DNA from 3 places in the Acetoanaerobium sticklandii genome. Region 2 is predicted to be linked to each of the others. Evidence: riboswitches for the same ligand, from Rfam matches in the RefSeq annotation. Region 2 holds a riboswitch; each other region holds the start of a gene.
The links. Region 2 has a riboswitch for cobalamin ahead of CLOST_RS10405 (CvfB family protein). Riboswitches for the same ligand answer to the same signal wherever they lie in the genome.
Positions count from the first base shown of each region.

Region 1: linked by a shared signal. The riboswitch ahead of CLOST_RS05130 (cobyrinic acid a,c-diamide synthase CobB) and the one ahead of CLOST_RS10405 (CvfB family protein) in region 2 are both predicted to bind cobalamin.
Region 3: linked by a shared signal. The riboswitch ahead of CLOST_RS09240 (ABC transporter substrate-binding protein) and the one ahead of CLOST_RS10405 (CvfB family protein) in region 2 are both predicted to bind cobalamin.

Region 1 covers NC_014614.1:1,123,164-1,133,507, reverse strand. Annotated here, with positions in the region: gene cbiT (precorrin-6Y C5,15-methyltransferase (decarboxylating) subunit CbiT) at 1-324, opposite strand, end outside; gene cbiE (precorrin-6y C5,15-methyltransferase (decarboxylating) subunit CbiE) at 314-955, opposite strand; gene cbiD (cobalt-precorrin-5B (C(1))-methyltransferase CbiD) at 952-2,076, opposite strand; gene CLOST_RS05155 (cobalt-precorrin-8 methylmutase) at 2,078-2,722, opposite strand; gene CLOST_RS05150 (GHMP family kinase ATP-binding protein) at 2,723-3,607, opposite strand; gene CLOST_RS05145 (pyridoxal phosphate-dependent aminotransferase) at 3,607-4,698, opposite strand; gene CLOST_RS05140 (hypothetical protein) at 4,683-5,180, opposite strand; gene cbiB (adenosylcobinamide-phosphate synthase CbiB) at 5,181-6,140, opposite strand; gene CLOST_RS05130 (cobyrinic acid a,c-diamide synthase CobB) at 6,124-7,494, opposite strand; cobalamin riboswitch at 7,705-7,881, opposite strand; gene CLOST_RS05125 (hypothetical protein) at 7,987-9,060, opposite strand; gene CLOST_RS05120 (HAD family hydrolase) at 9,195-9,923, shown strand; gene CLOST_RS05115 (glutathione peroxidase) at 10,003-10,344, shown strand, end outside.
Region 2 covers NC_014614.1:2,193,253-2,203,596, forward strand. Annotated here, with positions in the region: gene CLOST_RS10385 (HD-GYP domain-containing protein) at 1-649, opposite strand, end outside; gene CLOST_RS10390 (HD-GYP domain-containing protein) at 672-1,715, opposite strand; gene CLOST_RS10395 (hypothetical protein) at 1,883-2,440, shown strand; gene CLOST_RS10400 (CBS domain-containing protein) at 2,422-2,874, opposite strand; gene CLOST_RS10405 (CvfB family protein) at 2,917-3,747, opposite strand; cobalamin riboswitch at 4,035-4,225, opposite strand; gene CLOST_RS10410 (ABC transporter substrate binding protein) at 4,235-6,769, opposite strand; gene CLOST_RS10415 (NusG domain II-containing protein) at 6,795-7,208, opposite strand; gene CLOST_RS10420 (YitT family protein) at 7,464-8,309, shown strand; gene CLOST_RS10425 (CBS domain-containing protein) at 8,418-9,056, shown strand; gene CLOST_RS10430 (helix-turn-helix transcriptional regulator) at 9,200-9,823, shown strand; gene CLOST_RS10435 (formate/nitrite transporter family protein) at 9,820-10,344, opposite strand, start outside.
Region 3 covers NC_014614.1:1,944,732-1,955,075, forward strand. Annotated here, with positions in the region: gene CLOST_RS09180 (NAD(P)H-dependent flavin oxidoreductase) at 1-37, opposite strand, end outside; gene CLOST_RS09185 (4a-hydroxytetrahydrobiopterin dehydratase) at 281-622, shown strand; gene CLOST_RS09190 (aromatic acid exporter family protein) at 715-1,770, shown strand; gene CLOST_RS09195 (hypothetical protein) at 1,722-2,027, opposite strand; gene CLOST_RS09200 (hypothetical protein) at 2,044-2,304, opposite strand; gene CLOST_RS09205 (HutD family protein) at 2,360-2,974, opposite strand; gene CLOST_RS09210 (barstar family protein) at 2,974-3,264, opposite strand; gene CLOST_RS09215 (ribonuclease domain-containing protein) at 3,267-3,818, opposite strand; gene glsA (glutaminase A) at 3,999-4,916, shown strand; gene CLOST_RS09225 (pseudouridine synthase) at 4,958-5,668, opposite strand; gene CLOST_RS09230 (ABC transporter ATP-binding protein) at 5,681-6,496, opposite strand; gene CLOST_RS09235 (FecCD family ABC transporter permease) at 6,500-7,552, opposite strand; gene CLOST_RS09240 (ABC transporter substrate-binding protein) at 7,575-8,522, opposite strand; cobalamin riboswitch at 8,637-8,813, opposite strand; gene dapD (2,3,4,5-tetrahydropyridine-2,6-dicarboxylate N-acetyltransferase) at 8,947-9,663, opposite strand; gene dapB (4-hydroxy-tetrahydrodipicolinate reductase) at 9,761-10,344, opposite strand, start outside.

The DNA of each region.
Region 1 (10,344 bases), 1.1 Mb from region 2:
AATCCTATCAAACTTTTCTTCAATCTCAGCTGTAGGAGCTTTATCGTTTATGAGTCTTATTCTATTTGAAATATTTTTTTCTTGCTCATTGAATAAGTCCATATTGGCTAAAAACAAATCATAAGCCGCTTTATTTTGCTCTATAGCCGTAAGTAGAAGATGTTTATTTGAAAACAAAGCTTCAAAACTCACACTTCCAGTTCCAGCACCTATATCTAGCATTTTTTTTGCATTATTTATTTCTAAATATCCAAGCGATATATATCTGATTTCTTCTTTTGTCATAGGAACCTTATCTTCTCTTTTGAATGCACTATCTCTCATAAGCATCCTCCTTGATAACTATTACGACATTCATATCATAATATTTCTCTTTATCTAGCTTTGATGCCTTTGAAAGAGTAATACATTCATCCTCATAAGCCAGATTTTCTCCTACTATAATATAGGGATCTAACCCAGCGTCAAGGTACCTATTTGCAATATACACTGGACCTCTATTACTGTCTGTAACATAAGCTACCTTATCCATATTTATAACTGTATCAAAGCTTAAGTCTTTGCCATGAGTTGATGTTATGTAAATATCATTCATGGATTGCTTTATTTTTGAGAATAGATAAGCCACTGAGCTTATTCCTGGTATTATTTCAACCTTCTGCTTATCTTCACCTGCAAATTTATCCATAAGATACTTTGCAATTCCATAAAGTGATGGGTCTCCCGATGCCAGAACAGCAATATTTTCATATCCTTTGGTGATACTTTCGCTAATCATAGCTGATAGTTCTCCAAGCTTCACATAGCTGGATTTTGATGCCTTGGTTTTTATATCACTGATTATATCTATATGTCTTTTAGCTCCGTAAATTACAGAAGCTGACTCAATTATAGCTATTGCTTCATTTGTTAAATATTTTGACTGCCCAGGACCTAGTCCAACGATTGTTATCATCTTATCAGCTCCTCAAGTAAAGTATTTGCCCCATTGCTTTCGCATATGAGATTTCCTTTTAAGTCAAACATCATTGTCTCAACCAAAATTTCGTTATAGGTGTGAGCATGAGATTTTTGTGCAGCTTTTTGAGCCAATATATCAAAGACTTCATTATATCCATACTCTCTAATTGATGATATGCTCTCTTCTGCAGTTAGACACTGCATAACTTTTTCAATAAGTGCTTTAGGTGCACCGAGTAAAGCTAAATTGGCTGCAATAATTTCGTTTTTTGCATCAGCAATATGGCTATGGGTATTAAATATACCTCCAGAAAGCTTCACCATCTTACCTAGATGCCCAGATAAAAGTACTTTTTTTACTCCAAGCGAACTCGCTTCTCTTAGCATATAGCCTATAAAGTTACTGCAGATGCAAATTTTATCCTCAGCTACCCCTCTTGCTATGAGATTTTTTTCTCCCATATTTCCAAAGGTAAAGCACAAAGCCTCTGATTTTTTTTGCTTTAACTCTTCTAGTAAAGACCTTTTGAAAGCATCCTCACTCATCGGCTCTACTATACCAGTAGTTCCTAGGATAGATATTCCTCCTACGATTCCAAGCCTTGGATTAAAGGTTTTTTTTGCAACCTCCTTTCCATTTGGCACGCTAATTTCAATATTAAGACCTAAATTTTCGCTCTCATTTTCAAATTGACTGAAGATGAGCTCTCTTGGTTTAGGATTTATTGCTGGCTCGTTTATACCTAGCTGCAATCCATTTCTAGTTATTATTCCTATGCCCTCGCCAGCAGTCAGCTTTATTATTGCTTCATTTGAATAGCTCACCTTGGCTACTATTTCAAGCTGGTTAGTTACATCTATATCGTCTCCAGCATATTTTTTTACTGAGCAAAATGCTGTATTAGTATTAGAATCATAATTACAAGTATCTGTAATTATTTTAAGTATCAGACCTGATTGTAGCTTTACATCTACAATATCTGGGACTTCTCCAGTAGAAAGTAGTAAATAAGCTCCCTTTGCAGCAGCTGCTGCTGCTGTTCCAGTAGTAAACCCTCTTCTTAATAGCTTGCCATCAACACTTACGCTACCGAGCTGTTTTTCATAAAACTCCATTTTAATCCCTTTCAACCATCTGATATAAAACAGCATTTACTATAGCTGCTGCTATATTACTTCCACCTTTTCTTCCTAGTGCTGCTATATGCGGAATATCAAATTTAGCTAGATAGTCCTTGGACTCAGCTGCACCAACAAAACCAACGGGAACACCAATTATTGCTTTAATAGAGGTATCTCCCTTTTGGATTTCTTCCATAGCTTGAAACAAATAAGTAGGAGCATTTCCAACAACTAAAATCTTATCTTTTTTTTCTTCAATCATTCTAAGAACTGAAGCCATTGATCTTGTTATACCTTTTTCTTTAGCTATTTCAGCTGTTTTTGGTTCAGCTACATAGCATTTAACTGAAATCCCTAGCTTAGAAAGAGCTGATTTGTTAATTCCAGATAATGCCATATTGGTATCCGTGTAAATATCAGCTTTATTTTTAAGTGCTTTTGTTATTGTAGCTTGAAAATCTTCACTTATCTTAAGATTGTCTAAATAATCAAAATCTGCTGATGTATGAATGCATCTTTTAATTATTGCTTCTTCAAATTCATTTTTAAATTGATAGTTTTCTCTTTGTTCATCAATAATGCTTTGAATTATTTTAAAGCTCTCATCTTCAATTTTCATTGGATTCTTTATATATTCCATTTAGCTCATCCTCCCATAATTTATACCGCCATCTATTACTGGAAGACAGTACATACGTCCAAAATATTTTGCCAAGTTGTTGTTAATAAGCTCACTTTTGTAATTTGCAGAGCTATCATTTATATCGAGTAATATTCCCACAACGCTTCCACTATGAGCTATATTAACACCATAAGCCCCTAGACTCATTGCTATATCCATCACTTCCTTAAGATATGGCTTAGGAAGAAGGTGTTCATTTAATAACGAGCTTTTATTTACAGCTTTTCCAAGCTCCTTTAGATTATTTGATTTTATTGCTGATTCAAAATCTCCTAAGATTTCGTTATATTTTAAAATATTTGACTTTTTAAACTCTGAATAACCTAATTTATTTCTTACATCTTTAGTTTTTATCTTAGCTCTAGGCTCTAATATAAGAGTTTTTAGGCCTCTAATATTACCTATATTTTTTATTAGATTCCCATTTAGGGGATTCATGGCAACCAAGCTTTTGTAGTAAATTGAATCTGTCGGTTCTATTTTTGCTGCTATCTTAGAAGCATCATCTGGCGAAATATCTATTCCAAGATAAGCGCACGAAGCTCCAATAACCGCTCCTATATCAGCAGTAGAACTAGCCATTCCTTTACTTCTAGGTATATTGCTAACCATCTCTAGGCTAAGATTTTTTAAAGCTTTTTCCTCATTAAAAAACTCAAAGGTTTTTTTCATAGCCATAATCGACTTTGGATATGTAGTTAATCTAGTATTTGAAGAGGTTTGCTCTGTTATTATAGCTTTTGAATATAATGAAACACAGTAAGAAGATAAATATTCTCCTGACTCTATTTGCCCTTGAATCAGCTCTCCACAGGAGGCTGGACAAATTCCATAATATTGCATCAAATCACCTCCATGCAAAGTATTTGTCTTATAGCATTAGCAAGAAGTGTATTGGACTTTGAATCCTTAATTGCGATTCTTATATAGGTATCGTCTAAGCCTCTAAAGTCCGTACATGTTCTTATTAACAATTTGTAATTTTTGAGAAGTACTGCTTTTATAGCAGTCCCACTAAAGCCTGTCGGTAGTCTTAAAAGCAAATAATTTGTTACTGATTGCTTTGTCTTTACATTCATATCTTCGTAAATTGAAATCAAGCGTTTAATTTCGTCTTTATAATAATAATGTGTTTTACTTGTTATAATCTCTGTTTGTAAATGCTTTACTAACTGCTCTGCAAACACATTTATTGTCCAAGGCTCTTTATACTGCCAAAGCATATCAATAAGCTTTTCATTTGATGTGAATATGTAGCCTAATCTTGCTCCTGGCATAGCATAAAACTTTGTTATTGCTTTTAAGATAATTACATTATTATAATTATTTATTTGACCTAGCATCGAATACTCTTTGTTGTCAGTAAAATCGATAAAGGTTTCATCTACAAATACGAGTGTACTATTCTTATTTGCAATATCTATAAGCTTTGAAAGATTTTTTATCTCACCAGTTGGGTTGTTAGGATTGCATATTACTACCATATCCAAATCCTCAATAGCATTTTGAAGTAAAGCTTCATTTTCTTGCTTTAACAAGTCAAAACTTAAATCCACTGGATTCTTGCCTGATATTTTTGCCGCTCTTTCATATTCACAAAAGGTTGGATGAAATATTCCTATTTTTTCAATTTGAGGTAGCTTCATTATCAAATAAATTAATTCTGTTGCTCCATTTCCAGGTATTATATTAGATGATTTCACATTGTAAATATTTGATAAAGTGTTTCTAAGCTCTTCATAATTAATATCAGGATATTTATTTAGGGTGGTTGTAATATTTGAAAAAATAGCCTGAAAATCTATTTGTGAGGTAAAAATATTAACATTTGAACTAAAATCTATTATTTCAGATTCATCTATATTGAGCATCTTTGAAGAAGCCTTTGTATCAGCTCCATGTACTCTATCTGATAGCTTTACCTCTTTAGCCATTTTGCTATTACTCCCTTCTGATTTGGCATATTTGATACCTTGTCTATAATTAAAGCTAGGAAGGTGTTTATCGCAAGCATGATTAAAACAGTTTTTGACATTTCCATTGCTGCTTCATAAGTATAAAACGCTCTGATTGAAAAAAAGGTTATTATACTAGGTACTACAGTTATCGCTACAGCAGCTAAATTGGAGTTTTCATATTTCTTATTAGCTACTCCAAATAGGTACACTCCTAGTCCTACTCCAGCGGCAATTATTGCTCTAGCTAATAAATTTTGGGGAGAGCCTTTGTAAACTCCAGTCATCAAAAATACAAGAAAAGATAGACTGGCACCAGAAATATTGGACCCTGTTAATGTATATAGAATAGACGGCAAGCTTGTGAATGAAAATGTACTATTTCCTATATATAAAAACGAAAGTAAGTAAGAAACTATTAAAAACGCAAGGTATTTTAAGCTTAGCTTTGGTATTTTCATTTACATAAACTCCTTTATTGCTAATAAAGCTGTAGTTGTAATTACAGCAGACGTAGCTGTCATATACATAATCTTACATGTGGACAAAATATCGCCATTATTAATCTCTCTTAATTTATCTCCTATTGTTGGCTTATATACTTCTTGGCCGAAATATACGTTTGTTCCTCCAAGCTGTATTCCTAAAGCTCCAGCTACTGCTCCTTCAGCAAAAGCACAATTAGGACTTTTATGATTTTTTCTATCTCTGATACTTATAATAAAAGCTTTTTTTACATTTTCTCCGGCTAGTAAGCTTCCTATACTCATAAATAAAGTACTGAGTCTAGCTGGAACAAAGTTTGCAATATCGTCTGTTTTAGCAGAAAAATAACCTAGATTTATATACTTGTCATTTTTATACCCAACCATAGAATCAAGTGTATTTATAGCTTTGTACGCCATAGCAAGAGGCGCTCCACCAATTGCTGCGTAAAACAGTGGCGAAAGAAATCCATCTACTGTATTTTCAGCCACAGTTTCTACTACCGCTCTAATTATCTCCTTGAATTCTAGATTTGTAGTATCTCTGCCTACTATATAAGAAAGTGCTAGCCTAGATTTTTCTATATCGCCAGTTTCCAAAGCTTTATATATCTTTACGGCTTCATCTTTAAGGCACTTAACGGAAAAAGTAGTGTAAAGTATAAAGCCTTCTATTAATACACCTACAGACTCATTTATTCCAAAAGATAGCTTTACAAGTGAGAATGTAATTGCATAAGTTAAAGCAACTGTAGTTAGCATTAGAATAAATCCAGCTAATTTGAGCTGAGATGGAGATTTAAAGCTCCTTCTTAGGCTGGCTTCCATAAAATTTATGTATTTTCCTATAAATCTAGTCGGATGTGGAAAGCTGTAGGGATCTCCAAATATCAAATCTAGTATAAAAGCTATTAGGATGCTATAAATTAGATTCACTGTATTCCTCCAAAGCTGAGCAAAATTTATATATAAGATTGTAGTCTGAAGCAAAATGAGTATGAAGATAGGTTCCAAATGTATTTTTGTACCTATATCCTCCTGCCCAGGTTTTTATACTATAATCTGACAATTCTTTTTCCATACTATATACAGGCTCTAAATCTGTTATAAATTCTGAATGGTGAAATTCATGCCCTCTTACTATTTGCCCTTTTTCTCCTATTATGGTTGGCTCATTAAGTTTTCCTTGGCAGTATCCGAATCTTTGGAGCTTTGCGCTCATCTTACTGTATCCAGATAGAATTCCAGTCATATCAAATTTGTCGCCATCACTATCTATCAGATAATCTCCTAAATACATAAGTCCGCCGCATTCTCCATAAATAGGCATGTTATTATTAGAAGCCTCTTTAATACTAGCTCTCATTTTAGTGTTATTAGATAGCTCTCTAGCAAAAACCTCCGGATATCCTCCTCCAAAATATATTCCATCACATTTTGGAAGCTCTCTGTCACTTATCGGGCTAAAATATTCTAGCTTTATACCTGCAAGCTTAAATATATTAAGCGTATCTGGATAATAAAAGTTGAAAGCTTTATCGAAAGCAACAGCTAGCGTTAGGTTCTTATCACTTCTTTTTATTGCTCTCTTAGACTCCCAAGTTGATTTTGCTTTGCTTATTTTTATAATTTCATCTAAATCCAAATATGTAGCAACCAAGTCTGCCATTGTCTGCAATTTTTGCTCTGAATCATCCAGCTCTGATTGCATCACTAGTCCAAGATGTCTAGATGGTAATGATATATCTGAATTTTTAGGTATCCTACCTAATACTTTCACATTTACATTTTTCTCTATTGCCTGCTTTAATATGTCATAGTGATTCTCGCTAGAAACATTGTTTAAAATTACTCCCACTATATCGAGGTCTTTATCAAACTCAACGAAGCCTTTTACTAAAGCAGCCGCTGAACCTGCCATAGCCCTTGCATCTATTACTAAAATAACAGGGCAATTTAAAATTTTTGCCATAGACGCACTAGAACAGTAATCACTGTCTGATTGATAGCCATCATATACGCCCATTACTCCTTCTATTATTGATATATCCGATGTCTTTGCATAGGCTGCAAAAATATTTCTTATTTCATCTTTTGGAAGTATGAATTCGTCTATATTATGTGAATCTAATCCAGAGGCCTGTTTATGGTAGCTTGTATCAATATAATCTGGTCCTACTTTATATGGCTGAACTTTTAGACCTTTATCCTTAAGCGCACGCATCAATCCACTTGTGATTGTAGTTTTTCCTGCTCCACTATGAGTTGCAGCTATCATAATCCTATCCATAATTTCCTCCCAATTTCACAAAATTTCAATCTATTAGAGCAATATAAATCGCTCATATCTCATGTATGTTCTGCTATATTTACAATAAAAAAACCAGACCTAAGGCCTGGTTCAACATTATATCTTTACTTAATTTTCATTTACTAATTAATGCTATATCTAAGTAAATTAAATTTAAAACTAGATATGTGTGAATCCTTCCTCCCCGAAAGTATCATGCATGTACAGGCAGGTCTCCTGGCTAAGAATCAACCTCTTTCGTACCTTCCCACTTTTAAAAAAAGCAGTGGCATCAACGAAATCGTCATCTTTTACAGTAGCGGGGGCTGCAGAGGAATACCTCATTTCCCTATTAAGCTATCTAGCACCTGAACATCGTATTATTTTATTTACTCATTTATAATACCATAAAGAAAAACTAGAATCAATCATATAATGAATTTTTATAAGCTTAGATACAAGTTATTGCAATGGATTTGCATTAAACCTCTGCTAAATCGATGCCAAAAATTCTGAAAACCTGCTCTCTTTTGATTCAGCATAATCATATATTACTGGATAAGGAAAAACAAATTCGTTTACTAAGCTTAAGCCACCTATAGTTTCTAAAACCTTAAATCCAACTTTATACGTTTTAGAATCAAGTGCTGCAAAGACAAGCTCGCTTTCTGTCGTAAAAAAAACAGCCTCTAAATCGTCGCTTATATTATATTCTTCTTCCTTAACATGGTCATTATGAGGCTTAAACTTTGTGTACATATCCCCTTTGTCAAAAGGCACTTTGTATAAGGTTGGATATGCCTTTTTTAAATTATGCACTAGCTCTTCATCTTGAATTTTATAGTGAGCTATATACTCAGGTCTACTTATCTCTTTTCTAACACTTTCACTGTCAACTAGCTGTTTTTCTCCTGCTAATATGGACCTAAGCTTAAATGGATTTTCATCTATTATAGTAAATCCGAGCTTAAGCTTATAGTAGCCTGTAGCATCTTCAATTATCGCATTTGAGTAGTATCTATTATCATTCATTTTGCTAACAGTATTTTTTAAAAGCACGGCTCCCTTTGAGGATACCTCAGGATAAAGAGGTTTTTTTTCAGACGAAAAATATCTTAGAGCTTTGCTATCTTTAGCTACTAGTCTCATAGTCATATAATTAATAAACTCTATAGGCTCCGATATAGCTACGCAGGTTTTGAAAAAAAGTTTTTCTTCGTCCACAGTAGTATCTCTTTTTAATAAATATTCATATTCTAAAAAATCTCCTGGAAAAGACAGCGAGCTTTTAATATTAATTCTTGCATATTCATACAGTAAGTTAAGCGCTTCTTTTTTTGTTATTCTTATTATACTAGAGCCCAGACCACCCATAAGTCTATTTTCTTCAATAAATATATCCTTTAGACTAGCATTACGAAGTCCTACATAATCAGCTATTCCATCTTCTTCAGCATCCAATAAGAAGAATTGATTTAGTGTTTCTTTTTCATCCTGCCATTTTATATGTAACCCAAGACTCCCCATTAGGCGTGACTTGGTTATCTTTGCAAATTCAAATTTCATTGGTTTAGTCCTCCATTTTAAAGGTATACTTAGTATAATAGTTTTTAGTAGTTTTATATACTTTTTGTTTTATACCCATATATCTATTATACTATTAAAAACAGCCAAGTGATTATAATTCTGGAGGTGCTTGCATGAAAAAAATTGCAGCTTTTTTTGATATAGATGGTACTTTTTACAGGGATTCTCTAATGACGGAGCATTTTAAGAAATTGATTAAATACGATATCATAGATCCTCTAATGTGGCATGCTCACGCAAAGGAAGCTTTCAATGACTGGGATAAGCGTCAGGGTAATTATGATGATTATCTTCTTGAGCTAGCTGGAGTTTATATAGATACTCTTACTGGAGTGCCTAGAGAAAGTATTGAGTTTACAAGTCAAAATGTAATAGACCAGAAATCAGAACGAGTATATAGATACACTCGTTCAAGAATAAAGTGGCATAAAGAAAGTGGTCATACCGTAATATTTATTTCCGGAAGCCCTGATTACTTGGTTAAACGAATGGCAAAAAAATACAATGTAACTGAATACAAAGCTACTGAGTATATATTTAAGGATGATATTTTCACTGGCAGAATAGTTCCTATGTGGGACTCAAAAAGCAAAGACAAAGCTATTGATTATTTTGTTGAAAAACATGATTTAGACCTTTCTAAGTCCTATGCTTATGGTGATACTCATGGAGATTTTTCAATGCTAAAGCGCGTAGGCTATCCTATTGCTATAAATCCAGCTAAAGAGCTACTAAACGATATAAAAAATGATGAAGGCTTAAGAAAAAGAGCTGAAATTATAATAGAAAGAAAGGATGTAATTTATTCTTTCACTCCTGACCAAATTACCACTTTATTATAATTTCTACTTGACTATTAAATATAAATTGTGTACAATTTAATTGTAAACAATTTATATTTAATTTAGGAGGTTATTTATTATGAACATTTATGATTTTACTGCTAAGGATATCGATGGTAATTTAGTTTCTCTTCAAGATTATAAAGGTAAGGTACTTATAGTTGTAAACACGGCTAGCAAATGTGGCTTTACTCCCCAATACGAGGATTTGCAAAAGCTATATGATAATTACAAGGACAAAGGGGTAGAGATTTTAGGTTTCCCATGTAATCAATTTATGGATCAAGAACCTGGAACAAACCAAGAAACAAAATCTTTTTGTTCTCTTAACTACGGTGTTAACTTTCCACTATTCGAAAAAACAGATGTAAATGGGAAATTTGCTCATCCATTATTTAAATATTTAGTGTCTGAAGCTCCA
Region 2 (10,344 bases):
TTGAGATGGAGCTTATAGATGGATCTGATTTAATCATTTTATATCCTAATGTAGGATGCATCTTCATAAGATTAAATTCTTCAAGAGATAATAACTCATGTTTTTGAAGTATATGATTATCTATTTTTGTTTTCCCAATGTCATGCATTAAAGCTCCAAATCCAATCTTCTCACACATAGAATCTGAATATCCATAATCTATTGAATTGATAATAGATAATATTGCTACATTTACACTGTGAGTATAGGTATTCATATCTGTTCCCATAAGTTCCACAGCCATGTAGGACAACTCATTCTTTTCTTTTATATTTTTTAATAGAGTGTCAACAATATTTTCTACCTTTTTTATTTCTTGAATTGGAAGCATTGCATTAGTCTTTTTCCCACTGCTTATATTATCAATTATATTTTTTATGCTAAAGGTTATCATTGCTTTAGTTTCGTCGTCAATTATAGACTCAATTTCTATCCCCTCAGAAATATCATCTTCTATATAGATAAAATAAATATTATTAGCTATAAATTTATTTTTTATGCTCTCTGTTATATCTATTCCTTCATTTAACAACAAAATACCTTTATGATCATATACTGGTTTTGCCAGTTTAGATTTTTTAGGAATTTTTTGTATACTACATATTCTCATAATAACCTCTTCAATTAAATTTTTACACCATTTCTAAAATTCTATACCTCTTATCTAAAGATAAATCTATTACTTTATTTTCTATTTTAATAAGCGGTTGATAATTATTAAGTGGTGAGATATAAAGAATTTCTCCTATATCTCCAGTGTTTAGCTTGAGTTTAAAACCTACATAATAATAAACTATGTTTTTTAAAAAAGTCATAAGTACATCAGGAGCAAAATGAGAGTATCCCATCTTACTCATTTCTTTAAAAGTTTCAAAAGGAGTAATTTTATCTTTATAAACTCTTTTTGAAGTCAATGCATCATATACATCAGCAACCGCTAATATTTGGGCAAACTTTGGAATTTGTTTATTTTTACACCCTAAAGGATATCCACTTCCATCTAATTTCTCATGATGCATTAGAACAGCTTTTTTTACATCCTCAGGAATATTATCCATGTCTTTAACAATGCAGTATCCTAAATGAGAATGCTTTTTCATTATAGCAAATTCTTCTTCAGTGAGTCTTGTCTTTTTATTTAGAATTTCATTTGGGATTTTTGACTTGCCCACATCGTGAAGTATTCCAGCCAGCACGAGGTACTGAATATCTATTTCAGGAAGCTTCATCCAGCTTCCAATGAGCATTGCATAGATTGCAACATTTATACTATGATTATATGTATATTCATCAGTAGACTTTAAATCCTGAATACAGTCTATAAAATAACCCATTTTTTGGGAATTAAGTGTTAGAGAATTAGTCATGTCCATTATCATCTTATCATCAACTGTACCATTTAAAGATATTTCTTTAAGCACAGTTTTCATCACATCTACATTTTTAAGATAAGTTGATTTGATTACTGTATAATCTTGATATCTTATATCCTTAACTTTCTTTTTTTTGATATGAACATTATTAATAAAGTACGATTCCATTTTTTTATATACTTTTTCAGAAATATAAGTTCCAGCAGCCACCACTAAAATACCTGTTTCGCTGTAGACATCTTTTTCTAGCTTCTGCCCTATTAAGTTCTTATCTAGTCCCATCATTACCGTATCCAGTATCATTCACCACCCAAACTAATTTTAACTATTTCCATTATATCAAATTTTTTATTAATATAATCTAGTTAGAAAGCTTCAAAAAAATATTGCATTTTTTATAAATTAGCATATACTATTTCTATATGCTTAAGATATATATTATAAGCATTTTTACCTAAGGAGTCTATAGTATGAAACAACAATATATATATTTAGTGTTTACAAAAACTGGAACTTGGTTGTCTAAGACTTTGAATTTTTTCGAAAATTCAGATTACATCCATGTCTCACTTGGTCTAGATAATCCTCTTAAAAATCTATATTCTTTTGGAAGAACTAACCCAAGCAATCCTTTTTCTGGTGGTTTTGTAGTAGAAGACCTTTCAAAGGGGATCTATAAAAGATTTGAAAATACTTCACTTTGCATTTATAGGCTTAAGGTCACAGAAAAGCAATACTACATATTAAGAAAAAAAATATCACCTTTTATAATATCACAGCAGAACTACAGATATAATTTTATCGGTCTTTTCGGTTTATGGTTTAACCTTCCAGTAAACAGATCTTTCCATTTCTTCTGCTCTCAATTTGTTTCTCTTGCATTGACTCAAGCTGGAATATACCGTCCTAAAAAAGCTTTTGGCCTAATAAAACCATGTGACTTGCTTCAAATCAAATCTCTAGAGCTAGTATACAAAGGAACAATTAAATCATACATAAACGAAAAAAGCTATGCCATTGAGGCATAGCTTTTTATAATGTCTCTCCTACTTATAATTCCAACTAATTTTCCTTCTTCTATAACAGGGAGCCTATTTACCTTATGCTTTGTCATAAGGTTGGCTGCATCTGGTACGCTTTGTTCTGCTTCAATTACTATAACTGGGGTAGTCATTACATCCTCTACAAACATCCCTGTCATTTTCTTTAATTGCTTCTCAAATTTACTAGGATTGTCAATAAAAATATAGCTGTCAAAAATAGCCAAATATCTAGGAGGCTTTATTTCTCCTCCCCGATACATTAAATCGCCTTCAGTTATTATGCCTATAACATGATTTGCTTCATCTACAACTGGAAGTCCTGTTATATTATGCTCTAACAATAGCTTAATGGCTTTTTCAACTGAATCAGACTTTGAAACAGTAATAACATTTGGAGTCATTATATCTTTTGCTTTCATAGACACTCCCCCTTTAACCATTTTTTACCCTAAATTTTTAGCTTAAAGCTTTTTTAAAGATATTCCATCTTCCCTTAGTTCAACCTTTTCTTCTCTAAGAAGTCTGCCAAGACCTTTTTTGAAAGATTTTTTGCTCATGCTGAGCTGCTTTCTGATTTCATCAGGCTCTGAGCTGTCATTAAGTGCTAAAAACCCGCCTTGTTTTTCTATTTCCTTCAATATTGTATAAGAATCCTTATCTATCTGCTCAAGAGGCTTTAATCTAAGACTAAGCTTCAGCTTGCCTTCTTCATCCTTTTCTACTACTCTAGCCTTAATCATATCTCCTCGTTTATATATACGAAGAGCTTCACTGATTGGAAGCATACCGTGATATCTTCTATCGATAGCTACAAAAATACCTACATCTTTTTTTATACTGTAAATCATACCTTCAACCATATCATCTACATTGTAAGGAGACTCTCCTGATAATATCTCATAGGTGTGCATAGTAGCACATAATCTATCGCTCTTATCAATATAAAGCCCTACCATGTACTCATTTCCTTCTTCAACCTTTATTGTCTGCTCTCTAAATGGTAAAAGCAAATCTTTTTCTAAACCCCAATCCATAAATGCCCCTATATCCGTTATTTGAGACACCTTAAGCAAAGCTATAGTTCCTAGCGTTAGCTTTGGTTTTTCAGTTGTTGCTACTAGTCTATCCTTGGAATCTCTATATATAAATACGTCAATTTCATCGTCAATGCACAGTGTGCTTGGGACATATTTTTTAGGAAGAAGTACTTGATCATCCTCATCTCCTAAATATGCTCCAATAGTAGCAAACCTAACTACCTTTAATATTTGCCTTTCACCTAACAATATCATACCCTTACCTCCAAAAAACTATTATTAAATAAGTTTACCACATAATCGAAAAAAAACTCCCTTTATTTTTTAAAGGAAGTTTGAGCATTTTGGAAATAATGCAGTTAAAAGCTGCTATTACTCCGCAATGTTAGGGGCATAAAAGGGTAACCGGCTCTTGAAATGAGCGTAACGAAGAGCCGATTAATTGGGAGGATTAAAAAACTCCTCTTACGAAGATAAGAGGAGCTTAGGATTCATATACAAACATGAGCACTTTGCTTTAACCTCTCTATCTCTCGTAGAGTTTCTGGCTAATAATACAGGCAGGTATTCTGGCTTGAGGATTATCATTTTTACTTTCCTTCCCAATTCTCCGTTGAATCAGTGGATTAATAAGTAAAAACTACTCTCTTACAGCGGCGGGACCGCGTGGGAATTTCACCCAACTTCTCTTTTAATCAATCTTTCGATTAAACCATGTATCATAGTTATTAAGTTTTCTATATTAATTATATCCATCTTGTAAATTTCTGTCAACACCCTTACTTTCTAACAGTAAAAAAGCTTGCTCCTCTGGCACAGGTTTTGAATAATAATAGCCTTGGACTTTATCGCAATTATATTTTTTAAGAATATCTAGTTGAAGCTTGGTTTCAACTCCCTCAGCTATTACTTCTAAATCCAGCTTGTGAGCCATAGATATAATAAAGCTTGCGAGATTCTCAGTTATTGTATTTTTCGTTATATCCTCAACAAATGCTCTATCCATCTTAAGCGTTGTTATAGGAAGGTTTTGCAAATAGCTAAGTGATGAATACCCTGTTCCAAAATCATCAAGAGATATGGAAACTCCTTTACTTCTTAAAGCCTCAAGCTTTGTGTATGCTTCTTGAACTGAACGTATAAGTACAGTTTCAGTGATTTCTAATTCTATAAGCTTAAAATCTAGATTTTTACTTTCTATAGTAGCTAAAATAAAATCTGTGAAATCATCTTGGATTAATTGGACTATAGATATATTTACAGAGACTTTTATATCTTTATATCCTCTTCTAATAAGTTTAGATGCAAAATCGCAAGAGTTCACAAACACCCATTTACCTATAGCTACTATTTTTTGGCTCTCCTCAGCAATTTTAATAAAATCATTCGGAGGCACCATCCCTAGTTCTCTGCTTTTCCATCTAATCAAAGCTTCAAATCCAGATATTTTGTCATTAGAAGTTTTATACTGAGGTTGGAAATATAGCATAAACTCCTTATTATCAAGCGCAAATTGAAGGTTGTGCTCTATTTTAGTTTTTTCTATAATTCTGTAATTCATCACATCATCAAAAAATACGTAGCGCTCTTTGCCTCTCTGCTTCGCTTCATACATTGCAATATCAGCGTTTTTCAGTAGTTGCTGAACTGTTTTTCCAGCAAAAGGATATACCGCAATTCCCATACTCAGTGTGGTATGAATTTTTATCTTGTCCATGAATATAGGCTTGTGAACGCAATTCATTATTTCTTGTGCTGCTATTTCAATCTGCTGCGTCGATGCCGTTACTAAAAATGCAAATTCATCTCCACCAATTCTATACACACGTATAGCCTGACTAGATAAGTTTAAGAATATTTTTGCAATTTCAATTAAAAATTCATCTCCAAAATGATGGCCTAAGGTGTCATTAATATATTTAAAATTATCAATGTCAATAATCATAAGTGCTGCAGTTATAGCTTCCTGTTGTTTCACATGCTCTTGTATATCATTTGTAAGAGCAATTCTGTTTGGAAGCTTAGTCAGAGAATCGAAATAAACCAGTTTTTTTAGTTCCTCCTCAGAGTTGTATATCTGCTCGTATAAATCATGCAGTTCTTCATTTTGGCTCTCTAGCTGTCGTTTAGTTCTTATCAGCCTCCTAGTGTAATATATCAGACTAAGGACCAATATTATAAGTAAAAATATTACTGTCATAACCAAATAATAAGCCTCTGGATTTGATTCTCTAAATGATAATGGCTTGTTTAAAATGACTGTATCCTTTGGAAGCTTGTCTATATCCACATTATATTTAATTATTTCATCATAATCCACAATAACTTCAGTTTTAGGATGAAGCACAGGGGTTATATTTTTTAGCTCTTTATTATCAAAATAATCATTAGCTAGTTTTGCTGCTAATTCTCCTTGCTTACTTCCTTGGAGCACCGCTCCTCCAATTACTCCATATCCTAAATAAAAATCATATAATGAAAATACGGGCACATTACAATATTTACTAATAAGACTAGCAAATTCTGAGTTTTCTACAATTAAACCTTGGGCATCTCTATAAAATGTAGTAATTAAAACAACACTATCATTTGGAAGTCCCTTTACTGATGCTATGATATCATCTACAGCCATAGGTGGAAGTGCTATGCAGTTTAAATTTGAATCTATTGTTTTTACAGTACTTGCCACTTCCTTATTCATAGCTATACCACTTTCAGTAAAATCATGAATTGTATATATTTTGTTAAATTCTGGATTAAGGAGCTTGGCAATCTGGATAGTTGGTTCTAAATCAATATTTTCTATTACTCCGGTTATATTTTCTTGATTATCAGAAAGTAGTTTGAAGCTATCGTGACTTACACCCGTAAATACTATGGGTATATTTTTAAATTGCTCTTCACGATAATCTATTGCTAGTTCTAACGCCTTATCATCAGTTGCTACTATTAAATCTATGGGCTTTGAGCCATATTTGTACCTGAGATTTGCATACATGTTTTCTACATTCTTTTGAGTCGGATATTTCTTCCAATCCAAATATTCTATATAAAATGCATACTTATGTTCAGGGGATAAGCTCTCAATAGTCTCTAGAAAACTAGTCACTGTATCATCTGTCCATTTAAAACCCCTATGGTAGGAGTTTAACACAAGAACATGCTTTTCCTGCTCCACTTTACTTTGACTAAGGGAATAGCTATTTTCAAATTGACTTACAATTAACGCCATCATTACTATTATTAATAGTGCTACTCTAGGTCTATTACTAAGCAAGCTAACCCTCCTCATCATTGTATTTTTAATAAGATATTATATCTATGTCGCTCTGGGACTCAGCTTGGTAGTCCTCAACAGTAACAATCAGCTTTGCAGGTAATGCTACAATCATCTGATGGGGTTTATCTATCCATCCTGTATCAGAATGAATTGATAAAGGTGCTACCTCTTCAGGCAATCTTAAAAGTCTTACTCTTCCTTCTTTAGTCTCTAATTTAGCTTGGTAGGTAACTCCTTCTTTAACTACGTCAAATGTATAATAAACTGACTCAGCTTTTTCATTAAGTAAAAACTCATGCTTCACTTCACCATCTATATTTACAATAATTTGTTTGCTTCCAGCTGCCATACTATCCCTAAGTGTCAGCAAGGGTAGAGAGCTAAGTATTAGAATTAAAATAATGAGGATTTTATCTCCTCTAGTTAAAAATTTCATCAATTCACCATCTTAATCAAAATTTTATGTATCTAAAAAACATTATATAATTAGTATACTATTATTTGAACCTTAAATCAAAACTTAATAAAACTATAACAGCTATAGATATTATTATAATTTATAATTTAATTATTTGCTATGCTAGAAATTTCTGTAAAATCTAATTATTTCGCCTTATTTCCAGTATATTGCAATCTAGACTCGGAAGTAGTATACTAGCAATTTGGATAATAGAAAGGAAGGAATACCTACATGAATAAAAAATTAAAAGAATATCTAATAATAACTTTAGGCTTTATAATCGTGGCTCTTGGTCTTACGGTTTTTTTAATTCCATCAAAGCTAGCTGTGGGAGGGGTAACTGGTCTTTCACTAATTATACATACACATTTAAATTTTTTATCAGTGGGCTTTTTACTTATTTTAACTAACTCTATTTTATTTATAATAGCCTTTTTCACTCTTGGTCCTGCTTTTGGCGCAAAAAGTATTTATGCCAGCTTAGGACTTTCTGGTGCTATTTGGTTTATCCAAAGACTTCATCCTAGTATGAAGCCTTTAACCGATGATTTGTTTATAAATTTGGTGTTTGGTATGCTTGTTTCTAGTACTGGAATGTCACTAGTACTATATCAAAATGCATCAACTGGTGGTACAGATATTTTGGCAAAAATATTAAACAAATTTCTTCATATTCCTATAGGAAGATCCTTGCTATTTGTTGATTTTTTCATAACCATTTTAGCAGGTATTACTTTTGGACCTAGACTAGGGTTATATGCACTTCTAGGTGTAATTATGAATGGTATGATAATCGATAATATGATTGCTGGACTGGGCACAAAAATTAACGTGCATATAGTCTGTAGCAATCCAGAAATTATTAGAGACTTTATAACAAGAAATCTCCTTCGTGGTGCAACTCTATATAAGGCTGAAGGAGCTTATACTAAGGAATCAAAAACAGTAATTGTAGCAGTAATGAGCAAAAGAGAATTTATAAGATTGAAAAAGCATATTGAGCTAAATGAGCCTAGTGCTTTTGTGACTGCAAATGTAGTTCATACTGTGCTTGGACAAGGATTTTTAACTAATTAAATTCCTTGTTTCAATAGCTTTATTATGGGAATAAATATTATGAAATCAATATATAAATAAATTTATTTGTATTAATAATACTTTTAAAAATTTAAGGAGGAAGTATTTATGCTTATCCGTTCTCTTTTAACACCAGCAAACAAACTTACAACTCTAGGTTTAAACGACACAGTAAAATCGGCCATAGATATCATTGAGGAAAATGGATTTTTATCTCTTCCTGTAACTGATGACGAGAAATTCATAGGCTTTCTTTCAAAGCAGTATGTGTATGAGAAGTTTTTTGAATCTGGAGAAAAAGATTTTGAGACATTTATCCAAAGACCAGTTAGTGCTTTTGCTTATATGAAAGTTGAACCTGTCAAAGACACTCTTTTTATAGAAGAAGCTGCTGATATTTTTCTTAACCAGCAAGTAAGATTCTTGCCTGTTGTTAATGATTTTGGAAAATTCTTAGGAATAGTTACTCAAAAAGCATTATTTCAAGTTATAACTAAGGTATATGGGCTTGAAGATGCTAAAATTGTAATTCATTCTGACGATTTTGCAGGGACTTTATTAAAGATATCAGATGTAATATATAAGCATGGAGCAAATATAACAAATATAGCTCAGATGGACACTCAGGTAATGGGAATTCAAGAAATTTCCATTAGGCTTGTAGGAGATAATTTAGAAAAGCTTCAAGAAAAACTACAAGCTAAAGGAATTAAGGTTAAAGAATTCATTCCTGCTAAAAACAATTAAATATTCTAATACGTGAAAAGCTTGGATTATAATCCAAGCTTTTTCTACATTTTGTCATAATAGTATACATTTTGTTGACTTAAGCCATTTAATCATATAAACTAAAATAAATTATAAATCTTTATAAAGTTTAGGTGATAAAAATGGATAAAAATACAGCATTAGATTTTCTAAGCAGATTATGTGATGGACTTTCAGTCATGTTTGGTCCAAATTGCGAAACTGTAGTTCATGACATGAATGACCCAAACAAATCGATAGTCTACATAGCTAACGGCCAAGTCACAAACCGAAACATAGGAGATAAATTTAAAATCCTAGGTGGAAAAGATATCGATAAGTTTTTTAGTGGAACTGATATTATCAATTGCAAAGCTCTAAGCCCAGATAAAAGAACTTTAAAAAGCTCTACTTTTCATATGAAGGGTCACGGATATCATTATGCTCTTGGTATAAATTTTGATTATACAAATTTTGAGTTTGCCCATAATATACTTAAAGATTTAATTTCTGTGGGTAAAGATATCTCTGAAGTAATCCAAGCAAGTCCAAATACAGAAGATTTGCTCGACGGCTACATAGATGATGCTCTTAAGTTTGTAGGCAAGCCTATTTCTATGCTAAAGAAAGAGGATAGAGTACAGATAGTAAAATGTCTCGAAGAAAAAGGCGCCTTTGTACTTCAAAGAAGTATTCCTATTATATCAGAACGTCTAAATATATCTAGATATACTCTTTATAACTATTTGAAAGAAATTAGGAACTAGGCATTCTCACTATTTTTATAATAGGTAAACCAGTATACTCCAGCAACTAAAATAACTCCACCTACTATGTTGCCTATAGTTACAGGAATGAGATTCTTCGTTATAAAGGTATTCCAGTTTAAATGAGCCAGCTTTTCTGCAGTAAGTCCTGACGCCTCTACCCATGAGGCGTTAGATTTAGCTAAAATTCCAGCTGGGATGTAATACATGTTTGCTATGCTATGCTCAAATCCAGAGGTTATAAATAGAGAAATCGGGAAAAATATAGCAAAGCATTTTCCAATTATATCCTTTGCTCCATAAGACATCCACACAGCTATACATACCAACCAGTTACACATTATACCTAGATAAAACGCCTGCGAGAAAGTAAGATGAGTCTTATACGCTGCTATCTTTAGAGTGATTCCTCCAAGCATATTATCTCCACTGTTAAAAAGACCAGACATATTCATCATGTAAGCTATAAATACAGCTCCTACAAAATTTCCAAGATATACGAAAAACCAGTTCGAAAGCAT
Region 3 (10,344 bases), 250 kb from region 2:
AAGATAGTGACACTCCTACACCCATTGCTCCTTGTATTATAGGAAGCTTTGCTATGCGGTCACCTAATTTTATTGGTTTTAAACTATTAATGGTAATCTCTCCTTTTAAAATATTTTGATAATCAAAGTATACATATTTATTTTAAACCATTTTAGTTTGATAATCAAAGTATTTTTTTATTTTTGCAATTTAACCATTAATGTTTAAGCAAAAAGCATATTTATAATTAATTTTCTGGTATAATTTTAATTAATACTGTTAAATGAAAGGATGGTTTAAATGAACGAAAACAATAACTTGTCTTCTAAAAAATGTGAAGCTTGCAGTACTGGCACTATCCCACTTCACGGAAATGAATTATTTGAATTAATGAAGGCTATCCATCCTGACTGGAGTCTTGATGATAATACAAAGATTATGAGAACATTTAGATTTAAAGATTTTATGTCTGCCCTGAATTTCGTAAATAAAGTTGGAGAAGTTGCTGAAGTAGAAGGTCATCACCCTGATATAGAGCTAAGCTGGGGAAAAGTAAAGGTAATCCTATTAACTCACAAAATTCACGGCCTTAGTATCAACGACTTTATTATGGCCGCTAAAATCGATGATTTAGCTATTTAGTCTTTCCTGAATTTTTGTAATATTTCGTAATACACACATAAAACTTAGTCTCTCGAGGGACTAAGTTTTTATAATTAATAATGGAGGCAAAAATGAAAAGTATTTCGAACATTTTAGGATTTAATAAAGAAGCAATGCTTCTTGATTCTAAACTTTATATTGTAAAATCTATGGTCGCAATTGCCACTGGGTATATCATAGGTTCAAAAATGCCTATAGCAAATCTGGATATGATATCCGTTCTTTTAGGAGTTATGTACAATCTCGAGCCTGTTAATGTTTCCGGGATAAAAGGGGGAATTAATCAGCTTTTAGCTTCAACTTTAGGAGCAGCTTGCACTGGAATATTGATTTTGCTATTTGGTATCAATGTATACACTATAGCTCTAGGAATGGCACTTACCTTATATTCATCTCTAAAAATCAACTGGAGGATGGTTTCTCCAGTAGCTATATTTACCTGTATTTATATGACTCAGTTTGTACAGCTAAATGCGGCATCAGAGCCTAGCATCTGGCTCACCTTTAGATTGAGAATTGCAGCTCTAAGCTTAGGTGTAGCAATAGCTATATTTTATAATTATTTATTTTCATTTTTTTATTACAAAAAAATCGGTCACAAGCGATTGGAATTTGTTAAGCTCCAAACCTTAAAAGGCCTTACTCATATAAAAAATCAACTTTTAGGCACAGATATTCCTAATGAAAATTCAAATATCTTGTATCAAAGCATTTTTAATGATGTGGAATTAGTTGATTCAAACATCAAGACTATGCTCAGCGAATCAGCACTTCCTTACAAAGCTGTCCAAAAAGATGAGCTCGTTACTATTTCAACAATAATTGATGACTTAAAAAAGATAAATCATTTATCTTATGATATTTATTTTGCATATAAAGAGGATTCTTCCCTCCACATTCACAGCCAAAAAATATTAAGCTCTATAGATAACGTAATAGCAAGCCTTAATAACATTGATTTTAATAATTTGAATTTAGAAAACAAAAACTTCCAGAATAACCATATAGATTATTCTGGAAGCGAAAGTAATCGTTTAGTTTGGAATCTTAAAACTATAGAAAAATCAGTAGAAAATATTTACTCATCTGCTAAAATATTATCTCTAAAAAACATTATTGTCCCATAAGCAGCCATTACAGCCATGTATTGATCTGACAATGATGATTCTATCCCTTCTATATTGGCATTGTCCCTATATAGTTGTTCATTTCGTTCCACCTCGGAATCGAAGAACTCATCAAACTCCTCGATTGATTTCATGGCTGAAATTTTGTCTGCATACCTATCATATTCTTCTCCTAGATGCTGCAGAAAAAATTTATCCAGTGCAGGATACCTTGACTTATAAAGTGATAATACTTGATCTTTTGCCTTAATTTTCATATGAATTCCTCCAGTCTTATTCTCCTAATTGTGACTCTAAATTTGCTATTTCTGCTTTTAGTATATCAATTTCATTTATATAAGCCTGAACCTGGTCGTCAACTGTTTTATTTTCTTTTAATGCTGTATAAACAAGCTCTCCAAGTAGTTTATACTTTTCGTCAACATTGGATTTAACCTTTGCAATATCCATTTTTGTTTTTGTAGTGTTTGCAACTTCCGATGTTTTTTCCCCAACTTTGTTAAGCGTCTGAGCCATTTTATCCATAAAACTCATAAAATTCCCTCCCTATATTATTTTGTATAATAATACCCAAAAATTGGTTAAACTATCAGGTTGTACTAATACTACAAAGTAAAATTTCTGCTACTTCTTCACAGTTAATTTCAATATCTAGGCTTGCATTTGGTTTATTTGCATTTACAAGTAACAAATCCATTTTTGATAAAATTATATCTTTATCTTCTAGCTTAATATTTAAATCATGAAATGGAGATATTAATATTTCAAATCTATTTTCAAATGCAACTTCTAGGGTATCCTTAAATAAAGTGATGGTAGACACTTTGTCAATTTTTGCTGATTCAAGATTCCCTGAAGCTTTTTCACTTAACATAAGATTAAAATCCTTAGCTTTTCCATAGCTTGTAGTAGGAATCCCCCCAGAAAAATTATAAACCTCAAATGGCTGCAAATCTATAAAATCTTTATTATTATGTGTAAGCCTTAGAAGGTTATCTAATGGAGTTATATACCTATTAATCCCCTTAAGCTCTGTGAATTCGGATTTATCTAAATCCACAGTAGCTGAGCTAATTCTAAATGCAAAATTTCTCACAGCATAGCTAGAATGCTCGGGAAAAATCAACATTTGCGTAGTAGTTCCTCCTGACCAATAGGATGTCTGATATTCTTCTTTATGAATTATTTTTAGGTTGTAGTTCATTATTGCTTCTCCTCACGAGTGTTATGAATTTCAAATATAACATTCTTATTTTCTTTTGATGCATCTTCAAACAAATCTATAAGAGCATATCCATAGTCTTCTAAATTAGCTATCAGGCTTTCCTTATTAAGGAGCCTAATTTCAATCTTTGAACTGTAGCTCATAAGAACATCCCAAAGAGCATCTAAATTATTTCCGTAGTATTCGTTGTTATCCAATTGATGCTTTATATAAAGATGTACATAGTCCTTATTTTTCATATCCTTCCCATCTAAAACTACTTTTATCATAATCACTCCTCTTTGTAAAGCAATTCAAAGCTATCATAATGATCCTTTGTGTAATATATTAATCCATCATTTGAATATACTAATCTTTCTGGCCCTCTAAATCCTCCTTCATAATTTATATCACATTCGAAGTACTCCCTGCCTGATTTTTTAGGTAGCTTGCCTTCTCTATTTCCAAATCTATCTCCTCCAATGCTCATTTTATCTGTCACTTCCCATAGATTTCCTTCACTAGCTTCCCATCCCATACTCCCTGCATCTTTTTTAGTTATATAATTTCTTGGCAGCTTATTGTAAGTATGAATAAATAATGCAACCTCAGCTTTACTTGTGTAATACCCTTTTTCATCTATCTCGGCATTAGATAAATTTGAAGTTCCTGATGCTTTATTTAGGTGATTTTCTAAATCTTTTAAGCTTTCTTCACTTTCGTTTATTTGCGTGATATCTGAATCATTATATTCTTCTGTTTGCAATGGGCTACAAGCTACAAAGGAAAAAATGTATACAATCATCATAACTATGGAAAATACTTTTTTTATATTAAAATTCACATCTAAACCTCCTAAAATTAGCAATTTCTATAGCAATATTATATAATACTTCTAGTAATTATTTGCAATTTTTCTATAATATTTCAAAAACAAGGAAAATGTTTTCATAAATATGAAAAAAAACGTTATAATGTATTTAGTGTGTTAAACTTTTAGATTTATACCACAGGAGGAGACAATATGCAAAAGATACTTCAAGAGGCTATTGACAATAACAGACATTGGACTGCCCATGGCGCTGTCGCTTCATACATACCTGAGCTTGCTAAAGAGAATCCAGATGCTTTAGGTGTCTGTATTTACAATATTGATAATACAACGCTATGTGCTGGAGATTCTCATACTAAATTCACTATCCAAAGTGTTTCTAAAGTAGTGACCTTAATTTGTGCTCTCATGGATAAAGGAAAAGAAACTGTTTTTTCTAGTGTTGGAATGGAGCCTTCAGCAGACCCGTTTAACTCTATGGTAAAATTAGAAACTAGAGAATCTCATAAACCACTTAATCCTTTTATAAATGCTGGTGCTATAGTATGTACCTCGATGGTCCAGGGGGACAACGGCATTGAGAAATTTAATAGAATCCACAACATGATTAAAATTATGGCAGACAACCCAGCTATAGATATAAATCAATCCGTCTATCGGTCAGAAAAGCTAACAGGAAATACCAATAGAGCCATCGCCTATTACTTAAAAGGCGCTGGGCTGATTGAAAAAGATGTCGAGGATGTCCTGGATACATATTTTAAGCTTTGTTCTATTGAAATAACTGCCCTAGACGTTGCAAAAATGGCTAGTGTGATAGCAAATAATGGCATAACTCCGTGGTCAAATGAAAGATTAATGAGCATAGAAATATGCAGAATAGTAAAAGCCATAATGACTACCTGTGGACTTTACGATTCTTCAGGACAATTTTCTGTTGATGTTGGACTTCCTTCAAAAAGTGGTGTAGGTGGATGCATAATGGCCGTGGCCCCTCAAAACATGGGCATAGCTGTTATAGGTCCAGCCCTAGATTCTCATGGAAACAGCATGGCAGGAAAAAAAGTTTTAGAATATCTTGCCAATGAACTAAATCTAAGTATTTTTTAAAAAAATAAAACAGATATTTAACTCCGTATATATAACTGGAGCTAGATATCTGTTTTTGTCTTTAAGCTAGACACTTCTGCTTGATTTAAAAATCTCCACTTCCCATATGATAATCCATCTAGAGTAATATTTAATATTCTCACACGCTTTAGTTTTCTAACCTTATAGCCAAAATGCTGACACATACGCCTTATTTGTCTATTTAAGCCCTGTGATAAAACTATTTTAAAACTTTTTTCACTTATCTTATGAATTTTACATGGTTTAGTAGTTGTATAAGTGTTTTTTACAGGATTATATATTCTTACTCCTTGGCTCATTTGTTTTAAAGTCTTGCTATCTAAAGGCTTATCTACTGTTACTATATATTCTTTTTCATGATGATTTTCTTCTCTTAAAATACGATTAACTATATCTCCATCATTAGTTAAAAGAATAAGTCCCTCAGAATCCTTATCAAGTCTTCCTATTGGAAAAATTCTCTCTTTATAATTCACATAGTCGACAATGTTACCTTCAATATGTTCTTCTGTAGTGCAGGTAATACCTACTGGTTTATATAGTGCAATATAAACCTTATCTTCTTTAGGTTTAATTATAGTCCCATCCACTTCAACGATATCACCTTCACTGACCTGATATCCTAAATCTGCGATTTTCGAATTTACTTTTACTTTATTATTTTTAATTAGTTCATCTGCTTTTCTTCTAGAGCAAAGTCCTGAAGAGCTTATATAATTATTTAATCGCATACTTACCCTTTCTTAGCTTCCTGTTTTTTGAAACTCATTAAATACTGGTATAATATATGGTTTTCCTGTGCTAGGGTGAACCACCATATCTACTTCTATATTATACACCTCATCTATTATTTCCTTTGTCAAAACAGCTTGTGGATTACCATGAGTTACCAGCTTTCCATCCGATAAAAGGAAAATCTCATCACTATACTGCACAGCAAGATTTAAATCATGAAGTATAGTAATTATTGTTGTATTTTTTTCTTTATTTAATTTTTTCAAAACTTCAAGAAGCTGAATTTGGTGATGAATATCTATATTTGAAATAGGTTCATCGAGGATTAAAACTTCAGTATCTTGAGTAATCGCCCTTGCAATAATAACTCTCTGTCTTTCTCCCCCACTTATCTGATCGATTTTCTTATCTCTTAGATGCCATGTATTTGTCTTTAGCATTGCATCCTTAGCTAGTTCAAAATCTAGGCTAGATTCAGACTGAAATCTTCTAAGATAAGGAGCTCTTCCCATAAGCACAATATCCATAACAGAAAAATCAAAATCTATAATTGTATTTTGAGGTACAGTTGCAATTTTACGAGCAGTTTGCTTATTTGTCAATTTTGTAATGTCTTCACTTAATAAAAAAACCTTATTTTTTGGAGTATCCATAGTTTTAGTTATTATTTTTGCTAAGGTTGTCTTTCCTGAGCCATTAGGCCCTAATATAGTATAAAACTTCCCTTTTTCAATATTAACACTCACATCAGTTAGAACTACTTGAGCTCCGTAGCTCCAATCTAAATTTTTTACCTTTATATGATTTTCAAATCTCATAGACATAAATCATGCCACCTTCTTTTTTGTTTTAACAAGCAAATAAATAAAATACGGTGCTCCGAACAATGAAGTAATTGACCCTACAGGAAGCTCAGTAGGTGATATTGCAACTCTAGCCATGGTATCTGCTAATATCATAAAAATCGCTCCTCCAATAGCTGAGAATGGTATGAGTACTCTATTATCTGGACCAATAAGCAATCTTATAGTGTGAGGAACAATAAGACCCACAAACCCAATTATACCACTTACTGAAACTGCCGAAGCAACTATCATAGATGATATAAAAAGCAAAATTTTTTTTACTCTTTCAACCTCTACTCCCAAGCTATTTGCTGAGTCTTCTCCAAGTAACATTATATTTAAATCTCTTGAAAAAATTCCTATTCCTATAGTTCCTAAAACTACAATAGGAACTAAGATGTAAACTTGATTCCAGCTTGCTGCAGAAACACTCCCCATAAGCCAAAATACTATTTTTTCAATCTGCGCATGATTGAAGAGCATTAATAGCGATATTGCTGCTGAGAATAGATAATTTATTGATATACCTGCAAGAAGCAAGGTACTTGCAGGTATTTTCGTTCCAGTTTTTGCTATGAGGTATACAAGACTTACTGTAAGAATAGCCCCTATAAACGCAAAGAAAGTAACACCTCCTATGCCAATCGCTCCTATACCTAAACCAAAAATCATAGCAATAGCAGCTCCTAGTGCCGCTCCTGATGATATTCCAAGCACGTAGGGGTCCGCCATTGGATTTTTGAACATACCCTGAAATGCCGCTCCTGATACTGACAATCCCATTCCCACAAAAGCTGCTAATATTATTCTAGGAAGTCTTATCTGCCAAATAATAGTTATTTGATTTCTTTTAATATCATCAAGCGAGATTAAATCATCCACAAGAGGCAGCTTTGACAATAGAATTCTCACTGCTTTATCTATAGAAATATCTGCTACTCCAATCATACTAGATATAACTATCCCTAACATCAACACTATTGTCAAAATTATAAACATTAATTTGTAGAATGATTTTTTCTCTGTAAAGCTCATAGCCTTCCTCATTTCGTCATTATTAGAATTTGTCAGGATGAAGTATTTTTGCTAATGCTTCTAATCCATCAGCAAGTCTAGGTCCTTGTCTGTCTAGCATATTATTATCAATTTCAAATAATTTGCCCTCTTTAACTGCTGTTAGCTCATTATATCCATTTGCTGATTTTATTCCTGCTTTTGCTTCAAAGTATTTTGAGCAAATCACTATATCTGGATCTTTTTCTACAAGTGCCTCCAGATTATATTTCCATCCTGTTGCATCATTTGCTATGTTTTCTCCACCAGCCATATCAATAATCTGAGAAATAAATGTCTCTCCTGTTGCTGTATAGTCTCCGCCTTCTCCATAAGAAACTACGTAATATGCCTTTGGTTTAGGCTGATTTTCAACTGCCTCCTTAACTTTCTTTACCTTTGCTTGCATATCCGCTACTACGGCATTTGCATTTTCATCTGCATTTAATAGCCTTCCTGTTTTTAAGATTGTGTCATATACCCCTTCAAAGCTCTCCTCTCCATATAGAACTGCTACCGTAAGTCCTGAATCTTCTAATTTTTTTAAGACATCTAGATCAAAATGAGTAGATGCAATTATTAAATCAGGGTTAAGCTCCAATATTTTTTCTATGTTAGGCTCTCTTAAGCTCCCTATTGATTCCTTTTCTAAAACCGGCTCAGGATAATCACAATAATCCGTCCTTGCTACTAATTTAGCTTCCATACCAAGCGCATAAATAGTCTCTGTGATATTTGGAGCTATGGATATTATCCTTTGAGGTTCATTTTCTATAGTGACTTTTCTTCCCATAGAATCAGTAATTTCAAGTGGGTAGCCCTTAGAAGCTGTATTCGTTTGTATATTTTCCTGCTCTTCAGTCTGGACTGGTGCCTGACAACCTGTAAAGCTTAACAAAGCTATCATAAATAAAATCAATGTCCTTACTAAGGTTTTTTTATTAAATGTCATTTTTATATCCCCTTCGTAAATATAATTATTAAATCTGCTTGTATCCTTGCATAAAAATACACTTACCCTTAAAGGAAAGTGTCGACATAAATACTTCAATCCTCCCTCCGAAGATAGTAATAATAAGATAAGGCAGGTTTCCTGGCTCATGGTTCATCCTAATCTTCGGCCTTCTCAGTTTCCCAATGGCTTAATCGAATTTCGTTCCCATATACAGTAGCGGGGGCTGCAGTGGAATTTAACCACTTTCCCTTTTAACCCATCAAGGGCACCATATCTTTTATAATTTTTTTAAACTTATAATTTTTATTATATCAGTTTTATTCAAAAACAACAAATTTGCTTTTTAAATAAGATCTCAAAAAAATAACCTAATTTTTAGCTATTGAAACTAGAAATTAGGTTATTTTTTGATTATTATTTTTTATTTTCTTAAATCATCTAATATTTGAGTCTTTTCTTTAGTTTTCTCATCCTTGAGCTTAATAATTCTCGCAGGCGAACCAGCAACAACCACATTTTCTGGGACATCTTCAGTAACTACAGCTCCAGCAGCAACTACACTGTTATTTCCAATTACTACACCCTCTAGCACTACTGCATTTGCTCCAACTAAAACGTCATCTCCCACGATAACTGGTGTTTTACTAGGTGGTTCTAGTACACCAGCAATGACCGCTCCCGCTCCTATATGAGATCTTTTTCCTATTGTTCCTCTAGCTCCAACTACAGCATTCATATCTATCATTGTTTCATCGCCAATTTCTGCTCCAATATTTATTACTGCTCCCATCATTATAACGGCATTTTTTCCTATAGATACTCTGTCTCTAATTACTGCACCTGGCTCAATTCTCGCATCAAATTTTGTATAGTCTGACATAGGAATAGCGGAATTTCTTCTATCATTTTCTATATAATAAAACTCGATTTGGTTTTTATTTAGCTCCAAAAATTTATTTATTTCATCAGCTTCTCCAAATAAAATTCTCGATTTTCCTTCTCCAAAAACCATTAATTCATTAATGGCTTCATAATTTAGGTCTCCCTTAACATATAGCTTTACCGGAGTGGTTTTCTTAGCTTCCTTTATAAATCTAGCAATTTCATATGCATCTGTTAGTTTAGTTTCGTTAGTCATAATGTTTTTTATGATAAATTAATTATCATAATCTCCTTTTTATTATTTACGTAATTTATGGTCTACGTATAAAACCATATATTTTTGTTTTTAATTTTTAAATTTCAAACATATCTTGCATGCAGTACATTCCTTTTTCTTTCATATAAAGCCATTTTGCAGCATCAATAGCTCCATCTGCAAACAAATCCTTAGAAAGTGCCGTGTGCTTTATCTCAATTATATCACTGCTTCCTGCAAATATAACTTCATGTTCACCAAAGATATTTCCTCCTCTAACTGCATGTATCCCTATTTCATTTGTCGTCCTAGGATTGGTTCTTCCTTGTCTTCCATTTACAAAGTTTTTTGGGGTGGATATACCAGAATTTACTGCATCAGCTAAAATATATGCAGTACCACTAGGTGCATCTACTTTCTTATTGTGATGCTTTTCAATTATTTCAATATCATAGCTTCGCTCATCTAGTAATTTTGAATATTTTTCTAAAATTGTCTTTACTAAATTTATTCCAAAAGACATATTTGCAGAATATAAAATAGCAATATCTGAGCTATAGCTGTGTATTTTTTCAATTTGAGCTGCATCGTAACCTGTAGTTGCAAGAACAAGACTAATCCCATGCTCCTTAGCAAATAACAATAATTCATCAAGACATGAGTGATGAGAAAAATCTATGA